Regions from separate parts of the Massilia hydrophila genome, predicted to be linked through region 1. Evidence: predicted binding sites of a transcription regulator. Region 1 holds the regulator's gene; each other region holds the start of a gene.
The links. The regulator sigma-54, encoded in region 1, starts transcription at its own class of promoters, with help from an activator protein. The targets are predictions, from matches to a motif close to TGGCANGNAANCTGCTTT.

Region 1 (4,122 bases):
CGCCTCGGCGGGCCGCTCGACGAGCCGGACTACATCGTCGAGAATTTCTCCTTCGTGCGCATGACGCCCGAGGGCAAGCCGAACTACGTGGTGTCGGGCCGGCGCATGGCGCACACGCCGCAGGGCGACGTGTCGCGGGTCGAGGCGCCGGTGCTGGAGGGCATGGCGCCCGGCCGGCCGCGCATGACCATCGTCGCCAGCCGCGCCGAGATCTATCACGAGGAGCACCGGGTCGAACTGCTCGGCAAGGTCGACATCCAGCGTCCGGCCACGCCCACCAGCGAAGCGCTGCGCGTGCGCACCGAGGCCCTGACCGTCCTGCCCGACGAGGAAATCCTCAGGACCCGGCTTCCGATCGAGATGCAGCTAGGCGCCGCCACCGTGCACGGCACCGGTATGGAGGCCAACAACGCAACCCAGAAGCTGCACCTGGCCAGCCGTGGCCAGATCGTCTATCCGCCCCGCGCGCGCTAGCAGCACTGCGCGGTTAACCCAGGACCAGCAACATGAAAAAACTCTTCGTCGCCGTCTTCCTCGGCCTGGCCGCCTTCGGCGCCTCGGCCGAGCGCGCGGATTCGCTCAAGCAGGCCGTGATCACCTTCGACACGCTCGACGTGGACGAGGTCACCCAGACCCGCATCCTCACCGGCAACGTGGTGATCACGCGCGGCACCCTGGTGCTCAAGTCGGACCGCGCATTGATGAAGGAAACGCCGGAAGGCTACATGAGCGTGACCCTCACCGCCAACAACGGCAAGACCGCCACCTTCCGCCAGAAGCGCGACGGCGGTCCCGACCTGTGGGTCGAAGGCCAGGCCCAGCGCATCGAATACGATGACCGCGCCGAACTGGTGAAGCTGTTCGCGAATGCCGAAGTGCGCGAACTGGAGAACGGCCGCATGAGCAACGAGATCCGCGGCCCCTTCATTTCCTACGACAACCGCAAGCAGGTGGCGCAGGTGCGCAACGACGTCAGCGGCGCCAGCAAGGTCGGCGGCGGACGCGGCACCCTGATCATCGCGCCGCGCCGCAACCCGGCCGCGGCACCTGCCGAGGGTGCCAAGCAATGACGGCAGCATCCGCGGCTTGCAGCACGCTGATCGTCAAGGGCCTGCAGAAGAGTTATGGCAAGCGCCTGGTGGTGCGCGACGTCTCGCTGCAGGTCGACTGCGGCGAGGTGGTCGGCCTGCTCGGTCCGAACGGCGCCGGCAAGACCACGTCCTTCTACATGATCGTCGGCCTGGTGCCGTCGGATGCCGGCACCATCGACATCAACGGTACCGACATTTCCAGCCTGCCGATCCACCGGCGCGCGGTGCTGGGCCTGTCCTACCTGCCGCAGGAAGCCTCGGTGTTCCGCAAGCTCACGGTCGAGGACAACATCCGCGCCGTGCTCGAGCTGCAGCACGACGCCAACGGCAAGGCGCTGTCGAAGAACGAGATCAACGAACGGCTCGACACCCTGCTGGCCGAACTGCAGATCGAGAAGCTGCGCGAGAACCCGGCGCTGTCGCTGTCCGGTGGCGAGCGGCGCCGCGTGGAGATCGCGCGCGCCCTGGCCACCAACCCGCGCTTCGTGCTGCTGGACGAACCCTTCGCCGGGGTCGACCCGATCGCCGTGATCGAGATCCAGCGCATCGTGCGCTTCCTGAAGGAGCGCAACATCGGGGTCCTGATCACCGACCACAACGTGCGCGAGACGCTCGGCATCTGCGACCGCGCCTACATCATCAACCAGGGCGCGGTGCTGGCCTCGGGCCGCCCTGACGACATCATCGCCGACGAATCGGTGCGCCGCGTCTACCTGGGCGAGCACTTCCGCATGTAGCCACGAACGCCTCCTGCATGAAACAGTCCCTCCAGCTTCGCACCTCGCAGCACCTGGCGCTCACGCCGCAACTGCAGCAGTCGATCCGGCTGCTGCAACTGTCCACGCTCGAACTGCACCAGGAGATCGAGCAGATCCTGCATGACAATCCCTTGCTGGAGCGGCTCGACGATCCGCTCGACCGCTCGGTGCGGCTGCTGGCCGACGGCGCCATCAACAGCGCGCCGGCCAGCGGCGAGGCGCCGCAGCCGGGCCAGGAAGCGCTTGATGCCGGCGCGCCGAAGGAAGGCGAGGGGTTCGAGGACGGCGCCGCCGATGGCGAGCGCGACGACGGCAGGGAGGGCGAGAGCGACTGGGGCGGCGAAGGCGGCGGCGCACGCAGCGGCGACGACGAGGACGGCCGCCCGCAGCTGGAAGCCGAGGGCATTTCGCTGCGCCAGCACCTGGCCGAGCAGATCCGCCTGACCGGCTGCAGCCTGCGCGACCGCGCGCTGGCCGAGCTGGTGATCGACGCGCTCGACGACAACGGCTACCTGGAAGAGCCGCTCGACGAGATCCATGCGCGCCTGCCGGCCGAGCTCGAGATCGAGATGGACGAGCTGCGCTGCGCGCTGGCGCTGGTGCAGAGCCTGGACCCGGTGGGCGTGGGCGCGCGCAGCGCGGCCGAATGCCTGGCGCTGCAGCTGCGCCGCATGCCGGGCGTGCCGCTGGTGACGCGGCGCCTGGCGCTGACCATCGTCGAAGGCTACCTGAGCTGGTTCGCCCAGCGCGAATACACCAAGCTGAAAAAGGCGCTCGACTGCGACGACGAAGACCTGCGCGAAGTGCAGGCCGTGGTCCGCCAGTGCAACCCGCACCCGGGCGCGGCCTTCGCCTCGAGCGTGTCGGACTTCGTGGTGCCTGACGTGATCGTGCGCCGCGCCAAGAGCGGCTGGGCGGTGTCGCTCAACCCGGACGTGATGCCCAAGCTGCGCGTGAACAACCTGTACGCCAGCCTGCTCAAGCAGGGCAAGAGCGAAAGCCAGATGGGCGCGCAGCTGCAGGAAGCGAAGTGGCTGATCAAGAACATGCGCCAGCGCTTCGACACGATCCTGCGGGTTGCCGAGGCGATCGTCGAGCGCCAGCGCAACTTTTTCAGCCACGGCGCGGTTGCCATGCGCCCTCTTGTTTTGCGTGAGATAGCTGATACACTAGGCCTACACGAGAGCACGATCTCGCGTGTAACCACGCAGAAATACATGCTGACCCCGCACGGCATGTTCGAGCTGAAGTACTTCTTCGGAAGCCACGTCGCCACCGAAGCGGGGGGAGAAGCCTCCTCGACGGCGATCCGCGCACTCATTGCGCAATTGACAGGAGCAGAAGACCCTAGGAATCCTCTTTCCGACAGCAAGATCGCGGAGATGCTCGGGGAACAAGGTATGGTCATTGCGCGCAGGACGGTCGCCAAATACCGTGAAGCGCTCAAGATTCCGCCCGTCAGCCTCCGCAAATCCCTGTAAAGCACCTGCCCACTCCCACCTTGTGGCGCGGGCGGGGCACCTTTCCAAAGGAGTGTGTATGAACCTCACAATCAGCGGCCACCATCTCGAAGTCACCCCCGCCATCCGTGAATACGTTCAGAATAAGCTCGAGCGCATCACCCGCCATTTCGATCACGTGATCGACACCCACGTGTTCCTCGCCATCGATAATCTCACTGAAAAAGAAAAAAGGCAGAAAGCCGAGATCAACCTCCAGGTGTCGGGCAAGATTTTGCATGTGGCCAGCGCCGCGCAAGACCTGTATGCGGCGATCGATACGCTGATGGACAGGCTGGACCGACAGGTTCTGAAACACAAATCCATGTTGCAAGACCATAGCCACGTGGCGCACAAGCGCCTTCCGGACAACGGAGAAGCTGCCGCCGCGTAAAGACGGGCCGTAGCCACCAATCGCAAGGGCGTCGGAGGGACGCCCTTTTTGCTTTCCGCAAATCATCAGTTGTTACTTTTCAGTGCTTCGGTTTGGCGCTGTACTTCTGTAGAATACATGTCTTTTCGACCACAGAAGCCCATCATGACCGACACCGTCCTGACCCGCGTCGCCAACCGCACCGGCGTCATTACGCTGGACCGCCCGAAAGCCCTGAACTCGCTCTCGCTCGACATGGTGCGCGCCCTGAGCGCCATCCTGCTGCAATGGAAGGAAGATGCCGGCGTCGAGGCGGTCGTGATCACCAGCAGCAGCGAGAAGGCCTTGTGCGCTGGCGGCGACATCCGCTTCTTCCACGAAATGGGGCGCGTCACGCCGAT
Region 2 (4,122 bases), on a different contig from region 1:
CGATCGAGCGCGGCGAGTTTCCGGAATGGGAATTCTGCGTGCAGATCATGAGCGACGGCGAGCATCCGGAACTCGATTTCGATCCGCTGGACGATACCAAGCGCTGGCCGGAAGACCAGTTCCCGCTGCTGCCGGTGGGCCGCCTCGTGCTCAACAAGAACCCCGACAACGTGTTCGCCGAAACCGAGCAGTCCGCCTTCGGCACCGGCGTGCTGGTGGATGGCATCGATTTTTCGGACGACAAGATGCTGCAGGGCCGTACCCTGTCCTATTCCGATACGCAGCGCTACCGCGTCGGCCCGAACTACCTGCAGCTGCCGATCAACCAGCCGCAGGAAGCCGCCGCGGCGCGCACCAACCAGCGCGACGGCCAGATGACGTTCTACGTGGATGGCCGCGGCGAAGACAAGCACATCAACTACGAACCGAGCCTGATGGGCGGCTACGACGAGGCGCCGAAGCCGGAAAAGGAGTACCACCAGTACGTGGAAGGCCACCTGGGCCGCTACCAGAGCACGCGCACGATGGACGACTACGGCCAGGCGGGCGCGCGCTACCGCAGCTTCGAAGACTGGGAGCGCGATGACCTGGTCAGCAACGTGGGCGGCGACCTGAAGCAATGCCCGGAACCGATCCAGCTCCGCATGGTGTGGCACCTGTGGCACTGCGACGAGGATTACGGACGGCGCGTGGCCGAGGTGGCGGGCATCGACCTGGACAAGGCCAGGGCCCTGGCGCCCCTGCCGGGCAAGCCGGCGCCGCACCAGAACCGGCCGGGGCCGACGTATTCGAACGGCAAGCCCGAAACTGGGGATGGCGGCCAGCGCGAGCCGGCAACGAGCGAAGAAATCGCTGCCAAATAGCCTGCACAAGGGTGAAATTTTATTTCATTTAGATGAAATTATTGAAATATTATTTCACCCAATAATGGCAGCCCTTGCCTGGCGTGATCCGGCCACGACAGCCGGATCACGCCAGCCAGCACTCAGGCCTGCAGCTTGCGACGGCGGCGTGCCATCGCCAGGCCCGCAGTGCCTGCGGCAAGCAGCCCCAGCGAAGCCGGCTCCGGCACCTCGCCCGGCTCATCCGGCGGGATCTCGGCACTGGCGACATTCAGGATGTCGAAGGCCCAGTGCGAATCGCGGCGGTCGCCGTTTTCATCGACGAAACCATCACGGAAATTGCGGTTATCGACGCCATCGTAGGTGTATCCAGCGGACAAATCCCCAAGTGAGAAATTGCTATATTGCTGGATTGTCACGATGTAGTTACCGGCGAGCAAATCTGCACTACGGTTGACATCCCAGCAGGACCCGGTTACCGCGTCGGGGTCCACCAGGCTGCAGCCGGCGTCGTCCTGCTCGGCGATCCGGGTGCCGTCCGCGCTGAACAGGGCGAGGATGGGATCGAAGCCACCGCGCAGGATGGTTTGTCCGGCGGCGTTCACGCCGCCGGCGTATGACCAGCTGCGCAGCGTCACCTTCCCGGCCTCGGTCAGCGTGAAGTTGAAGCGCTGGACATCGTTATCGTAGGTGAAATTACCGGTGAACGAGAGGTTGGCGGCTTGTGCCAGCGAGGCCGAGCCGAGCAATGCAATGGCGAAAAGCTGTTTGAGTTTCATCTTGGCGGTCATCCCTGAAAGTTAATCGGAAGTTGCCGAAAACTTTTAGCAAGGAACGTGCCAATTGTTAAGTCAATGTTAAATAACGAACTTTTTTCGCGGCACTAGATACGCTGTAAAGATCGCCGACGACGCCCTCCCACCTTTGGCGGAAGGTGCTTGGAAACACCTTGTTTTCCAGGGAAATGGCCGGTGCCAGCGCGCACCGGCCAGGGATTCAGGCCTTGGCTTCGCCGCCCAGGGCCTCGACCACGTCGGCCAGCAGCTTGGCCAGCTCGCCCGTCATCAGGGTGATGTCGTTGTCGAAACGCTCATCGTCGCTGTAGGTGACGGCTTCGCCTTCCTTGATCACGTCCAGCGGTTTGACGCCCTTGATCGCCAGCGATTCGGTCAGCACAAAGCTGATGCGGTCGTTCCAGGTCATGGCCAGGCGGGTGCACTGCTTGCCGGAAGCAATGTGGCGGCGGATATCGTCCGGCTCCAGCGTATGCTTCACATAGCGCACGGCGGCGCGGCTTTCGCCGGTGGCGCGCAGTTCGGTGTCCTGGTCAATGGTGAAACCGTAGGGCGCTTCGTCCGCTTCCAGCCAGCCGGTCATCACGGCCACCGGCGAGCGCTGCACGCGCAGCGATTCCAGCGGCATGCGGTCCACGGCCTTGAGCAGCAGCTTGATGACGTCGTCCGCCTTCGACGGGCTGGCCGCGTCCACCACCAGCCAGCCATTGACCGGATCGATCCAGACCCAGACGTTGCTGCGGATCGAGAAAGCGCGCGGCAGCAGCTCGTCGGCCACGCGCTCCTTCAGTTCCTTCATGGCTTTTTTACCGGGCGGGAAGCCCTGCTGCTCTTCCAGTTCGGCGGCCTTGGCCTTGGCGACCTGGTTGATGACCGAGCTCGGCAGCAGCTTCTTCTCGGTACCCAGCATCATCAGCATCTGCTTGTTGACGACGTGGACGAGCTTGCCATTGCCGCGTGGCGAATCCCAGCCCTGGCGCAGCAGTTCATTGCTGCTGGCGGGCGTGAAAGCCTGCGACTGCAGCGCTTCTTCCATTTGTTCGGGGTTGAATGCCCAGGGAGCGGGCAGGCGGTAAATCTGGAGATTCTTGAACCACATACGCTGTTATCCGATTGTTTCAGTATTTCAAGGGAACGACATTCTACGCTGCCAACTGGACATTACGGCCGGCAGCGGCGGGAAAAAATTAATCTGTTGCCGAGCCGTCAATGGCCTCGACGATGGCGCCGGGCATTACGTCGTCAAACAGGCGCAGCTGCTCGGCCGTCTCGGTATCGCCCAGGCGTACGCCCACGCCGAGCAGACGTACCGGCCGGCTGTGACGGGCCCAGCCGGTTTCCATCAGGCGCGCGTAGGTCGGCATGTGCGGCGCGTGGCCGGCACACTCGACGGTAGTCTGCTGGAAGTCCGAAAACTTGATTTTTACGAAGAGCTTGTGGATGAATTTCTCAGCGCCATTGCGCTTGATACGGCCCAGCAGGTGCTCGACCAGTTCCGGCAGCAGCTTCAGGCAGGCATCCAGGCTGGGCACGTCGGGCGTATAGGTTTCCTCGGTGCTGACCGACTTGCGCTCGCGCGAGGTATTGACTGCGCGCTCGTCGATGCCGCGGCAGAGTTTGTACAGGCGGTAGCCGAAGCTGCCGAAGTGTTCGGTCAGGCGCTCGATGCTCCAGTGGCGCATGTCGCCGCAGGTCTGCAGGCCCAGGCGGTGCATCTTCTCGGCGGTCACCTTGCCGACGCCGTACAGCTTTTTCACGGGCAGCGCGGCGACGAAGGCATCCACCTCGTCCGGACGCACCAGGAACAGGCCGTCCGGCTTGTTCCAGTCGCTCGCGATCTTGGCCACGAATTTGTTCGGCGCCACCCCGGCCGAGGCCGTGATGCCGACGGTGTCGAAGATGCGCTGCCGGATCTCCTGCGCGATCAGGGTGGCGCTGCCCTTGCAGTGGGGAGAGTCGCTGACGTCGAGGTAGGCTTCGTCGAGCGAGAGCGGCTCCACCAGCTCGGTGTAGTCGCGATAGATGTCCATGATCTGGCGCGAGGCAATCCGGTATTTTTCCATGGCCGGCGGAATCACCAGAAGCTGCGGACAGAGCTTCATGGCCTGGGCCGTGGCCATGGCCGAGTGGATGCCGAACCGGCGCGCTTCGTAGTTGCAGGTCGCGATCACGCCGCGCTGGTCGGGACGGCCGCCGACGGCGAGCGGACGCCCGCGCAGCGAAGGATCGTCGCGCATCTCGACCGACGCATAGAAGCAGTCGCAATCGCAGTGGATGATTTTACGGAGCGGGGAATTCACATCGACGTCGTCAGGTGACGGCAAGGCCGACTACTGTTATTTCATACAGTATCCGTTTTTTCTTGCAGGACGTCAAAAAAAGGCGCGGCATGCCGCGCCTTCGGGAGGAAGTCGGCGCCCGCGAGCGCCGCTTCATCCGTGGCTTACCAGTTCAGCTGCAGGGTGTACTTGCCGCTGGTCGAACCG
Region 3 (4,122 bases), on a different contig from region 1:
GTGCGCGTGGTGTACACGACCCCGCGCCTGAGCGCCGTGCGCGCCTCCGGCTCGGGCCAGGTCGCGGTACGCGAGCTGGCCGGCGCGCCGCTGGATGTGCGCAAGAGCGGTTCCGGGACGGTCGCCCTCTCGGGCAAGGTGGACAGCCTGCACGCGCGCGTCAGCGGCTCGGGCGTGCTCGATGCCGCTGCGCTGAGCAGCGCCAGCGCCGACCTCGGCCTGGCAGGCTCTGGCCGCATGCACATCGGTGCCATCCGCGGCGACTATGCGCGCGTGAGTGTCGCCGGTTCCGGCGTGCTGCAGGCCGGCGGCGCCGTGCGTTCGCTGAATGCGCGCGTGGCCGGCTCCGGCAGCCTCGACCTGGCTGCGCTGGCGACCCAGGATGCCGACCTGGCGGCGGACGGTTCGGGTGGGATTCGCGCCACCGTGAGGCAGTCGCTGGTGGCGCACGGCGGCGGCTCGGGCGGAATCCAGGTGTATGGACACCCGGCGCAGCGCAGCGTTACCGGCCGTAACGTGCAGCTGCTGGATTGATGTTGGTAGCGACCACGCGGTGATACGCGAACGGTGCTTCTTCGCAGCAGTGCTGGCGATCGTCGACCGCGTGGGCAGGGGACCTGCCCACGCTGCGAAAATCAGAGCAGGTTGTCCAGCAGGTCCGGCCCGAACACTTCGCGGTGCAGGCGGCCGGCCGGTGCACCCGCCGCCAGCAGCGCATTCCATTGCGCCTGCATGAAGGGCAGCGGACCGCACAGGTACACGTCGGTCTCGGTGCGCGGCCAGGACGGCAGGCGCGCCAGTTCCATCTTGCCCTTCAGGGCGCCTTCCGTTTCCGTCTCCTCGTAGAACGTCACCACGTGCAGGTGTGGCATGCGCGCCTTCGCGGCGGCGATGTCGGCCTGGTGCGCATGCTGGGCCGGGTTGCGGGCGGCGTGGGCGAAGATCACGCGGCGCTGCGGGTTGACCATCGCGATGCGGTTCAGGGCGGAAACCATCGGCGTGATGCCGACGCCGGCCGAGAGCAGCACCACCGGTTCGTTCGACTCGGTGTCCGGCAGGAAGTCGCCGAAGGGGTGGATCACGTTCAGCACGTCGCCCACGTGCACGTTGTCGTGCAGCCAGGTCGACACTGCGCCGGCCGGATGCGCACCGCCATCCTCGCGCTTGACGGAAATGCGCAGGCTGTCCTTGCCTGGCGCATCCGACAGGCTGTACTGGCGCAGCTGGCGGCGGCCATCGTTGAAATCGACCGCCACGCTCAGGTACTGGCCAGCCTTGAAGGGCGGCAGGGCGCCGCCGTCCAGCGGAACGAAGCGGATCGACACCACCTTGTCGCTCTCGCGCGCGACTTCGGTCACGCGCATCGCACGCGTTTCGCCCGGCTGCACGCCGGCTTGCTCGTACATCTTCGCTTCCGCATCGATCAGGAGGCGCGCCAGGGAGGTATAGGCTTCTTCCCACGCCTTGAGCAGCGGCTCGGTGGCGGCGTCGCCCAGCACGGTCTTGATCGCGCCCAGCAGGTGGTGGCCGACGATCGGATAGTGGTCGGCACGGATGCCCACCGCGGCATGCTTGTGCACGATGCGGCTCACGACCGGACCGAGGGCCGCGGCATTGCCGATGTTGGCGGCATAGGCGAACACCGCCGAGGCCAGTGACTGCTGCTGCACGCCGCTGGCCTGGTTCCCCATGTTGAACAGGTTTTTCAGCTCCGGATGGGCGTCGAACATGCTGCGGTAGAAGGTGGTGGTGATGGCCAGGCCGTGCTCGCGCAGGACGGGAACGGAAGCGTCGATGTAGGGGCGGGAAGCGCTCGAGATCATGGTGGTTATCCTTTAATGATGCATTAATTATACATGTTTAATGCCAAAAAAATGGTCCGGACTGGCAGGGCGAGTGCAGTGCGGACGCGCTCATTGTAGCAAAAGATACTGCCGGAATGCATCTTTAATCAAACAAATTTATTGGGGTGATGCAAAACCCCTATAATCGCTGGTTTGATTGGTGCTTTATTAAGAGTGCCGACATGAGACAACCAAAGGACCTGCCGTGAATCTGACCCTGGGCCAAAAGCTGATCCGTACTAAACAGGCTGAACAGGCTGAACGCCACCATGACGACGCGCATGGCGGCGGCCTGCAGCGTTCCCTCGGCCTGTTTCCGCTGACCATGATCGGGGTCGGGGCCACCATCGGTACCGGCATCTTCTTCACGATGGTGGAAGCGGTGCCGAAGGCCGGCCCGGCCGTGATCCTGTCCTTCCTGCTGGCCGCGCTGACCGCCGGCCTGACCGCGCTGTGCTATGCCGAACTGGCGGGCCGGGTGCCGGCCGCCGGTTCCTCGTATTCCTTCGCCTACGCCACCGTGGGCGAGTTCGCCGCCTTCATCGTGGCCGCCTGCCTGCTGCTCGAATACGGCCTGGCCGGCAGCGCGGTGGCGATCGGCTGGTCCGACTACCTGAACAACTTCCTGATGAACGCCTTCGGCTGGGAGATTCCGGCCCACCTGCGCTCGCCGATGTTCGTATCAAGCCACCATAACGTCCACTTCAGTCCCGGCAACTTCAACCTGCCGCCGGTAATCCTGATCGCCATGTGCTGCATCATGCTGATCCGCGGCACCAAGGAGTCGGCCACGACCAATGCCATCATGGTGCTGGTCAAGCTGGCGATCCTGGTGTTCTTCGCCATCATCGCCTTCACCGGCTTCGACGCCGCCAACTTCACGCCCTTCTTCAGCCCCGACCCGGACAGCGGCTACGTCGGCATGGCCGGCGTGACCGCCGCCGCCGGCACCGTGTTCTTCTCCTTCATCGGCCTGGACACCATCGCCACCGCCGGCGAGGAAGTGAACAACCCGCGCCGCAACGTGCCGATCGGGATCCTGACGGCGCTCCTGATCGTGACCGTGTTCTACCTGCTGGTGGCGGTGGCGGCAGTGGGCGCCCAGCCGGCCCGCATGTTCGCCGGCCAGGAAGCCGGCCTGTCGGTGATCCTGCAGAACGTGACCGGCAAGGCCTGGCCGGCGCTGGTGTTGTCGGCGGGCGCGGTGGTCTCGGTGTTCTCGGTGACCCTGGTGACGATCTACGGCCAGACGCGCATCCTGTACGCGATCAGCCGCGACGGCCTGATCCCGAAGACCTTCCAGAAGGTCAACAAGCGCACCCAGGCCCCGGTCAGCAACACCATCATCGTCTGCCTCGTGGTGGCCACGGTGGCCGGCCTGGTGGACGCCACCTTCCTGTGGGACATGGTGAGCATGGGCACCCTGACCGCCTTCATCGTGGTCTCGATCGCGGTGCCGGTGATCCGCGCCAAGCAGGGCCGCGGCGAACCGGGCCACTTCCGCGTGCCCTTCGGTCCCTACGTGATCCCGGGGCTGTCGGTGTGCGCCTGCCTGTACATCATGAAGGACCTGTCGCCGGCCACCTTCCGCGTGTTCTTCATCTGGATGGCCGTGGCCGTGGCCACCTACTTCCTGTACAGCGTGCGCCACAGCCGCCTGAACAAGCCCCAATAAAATGCAGGCATTCGAGCGGCGGCGCGACCGCTTCGCGCTGTTCGATGCGATGGACAGCGCCGCGGTCAACATCTGCTTTCCGCTCGCGCTGCCGGACTTCCGGCCCTGGTGCCGCGAGCAGGGCCTGGCGCCTTTCCACGTGCTGCTGTGCGCGGTGCTGCGCGCCGTACTGAAGGTGGACAACTTCCGCTACCGCGTGCTGGGCGGTGAGGTGATCCGCATCGAGCGCCTGATCCCGTCCTTCACGGTGACCAACCAGTACCATGACCTGAACTTCGCCCAGTTCGACTGGAGCGACGACCTGCGCGAATTCGTCGCGCGCGGCATTGCGGCGCGCGAGGCGGCCAGCCGGATGGAAGCCCTGAACATGGAATACGCGGCGCGCACGCCGCTGCAGGCGAAGGAGCAGGTGTTCGTGACCTGCATTCCCTGGCTCGCCTTTACGGCGATCCAGCATCCAAGCGCTTCGCTGGCGCAGCCGGACATCCCATCCTTCGCCTGGGGCAAGTACCGCGAGGCCCCGCATGGCCGCCTGGAGCTGCCGTTCTCGGTGCAGGCCCACCACGGCTTCGTGGACGGCTTCCACATCCACCAGCTGGCGCA

Region 2: a site for sigma-54 is predicted at 1,667-1,684, ahead of LE190_RS15110 (DVUA0089 family protein). Genes of this name have one in related genera too.
Region 3: a site for sigma-54 is predicted at 1,852-1,869, ahead of hmpA (NO-inducible flavohemoprotein). Genes of this name have one in related genera too.

What each region holds. Positions count from the first base shown of each region.
Region 1 covers NZ_JAHYBX010000002.1:501,485-505,606, forward strand. The annotation lists gene lptC (LPS export ABC transporter periplasmic protein LptC) at 1-474, shown strand, start outside; gene lptA (lipopolysaccharide transport periplasmic protein LptA) at 507-1,070, shown strand; gene lptB (LPS export ABC transporter ATP-binding protein) at 1,067-1,828, shown strand; gene LE190_RS09430 (RNA polymerase factor sigma-54) at 1,846-3,330, shown strand; gene hpf (ribosome hibernation-promoting factor, HPF/YfiA family) at 3,389-3,742, shown strand; gene LE190_RS09440 (enoyl-CoA hydratase/isomerase family protein) at 3,887-4,122, shown strand, end outside.
Region 2 covers NZ_JAHYBX010000006.1:75,468-79,589, forward strand. The annotation lists gene LE190_RS15105 (catalase) at 1-863, shown strand, start outside; gene LE190_RS15110 (DVUA0089 family protein) at 986-1,621, opposite strand; gene LE190_RS15115 (recombination-associated protein RdgC) at 1,839-2,735, opposite strand; gene dinB (DNA polymerase IV) at 2,824-3,936, opposite strand; gene LE190_RS15125 (S8 family peptidase) at 4,080-4,122, opposite strand, start outside.
Region 3 covers NZ_JAHYBX010000004.1:54,622-58,743, forward strand. The annotation lists gene LE190_RS12185 (head GIN domain-containing protein) at 1-534, shown strand, start outside; gene hmpA (NO-inducible flavohemoprotein) at 636-1,823, opposite strand; gene LE190_RS12195 (APC family permease) at 2,050-3,519, shown strand; gene LE190_RS12200 (CatA-like O-acetyltransferase) at 3,521-4,122, shown strand, end outside.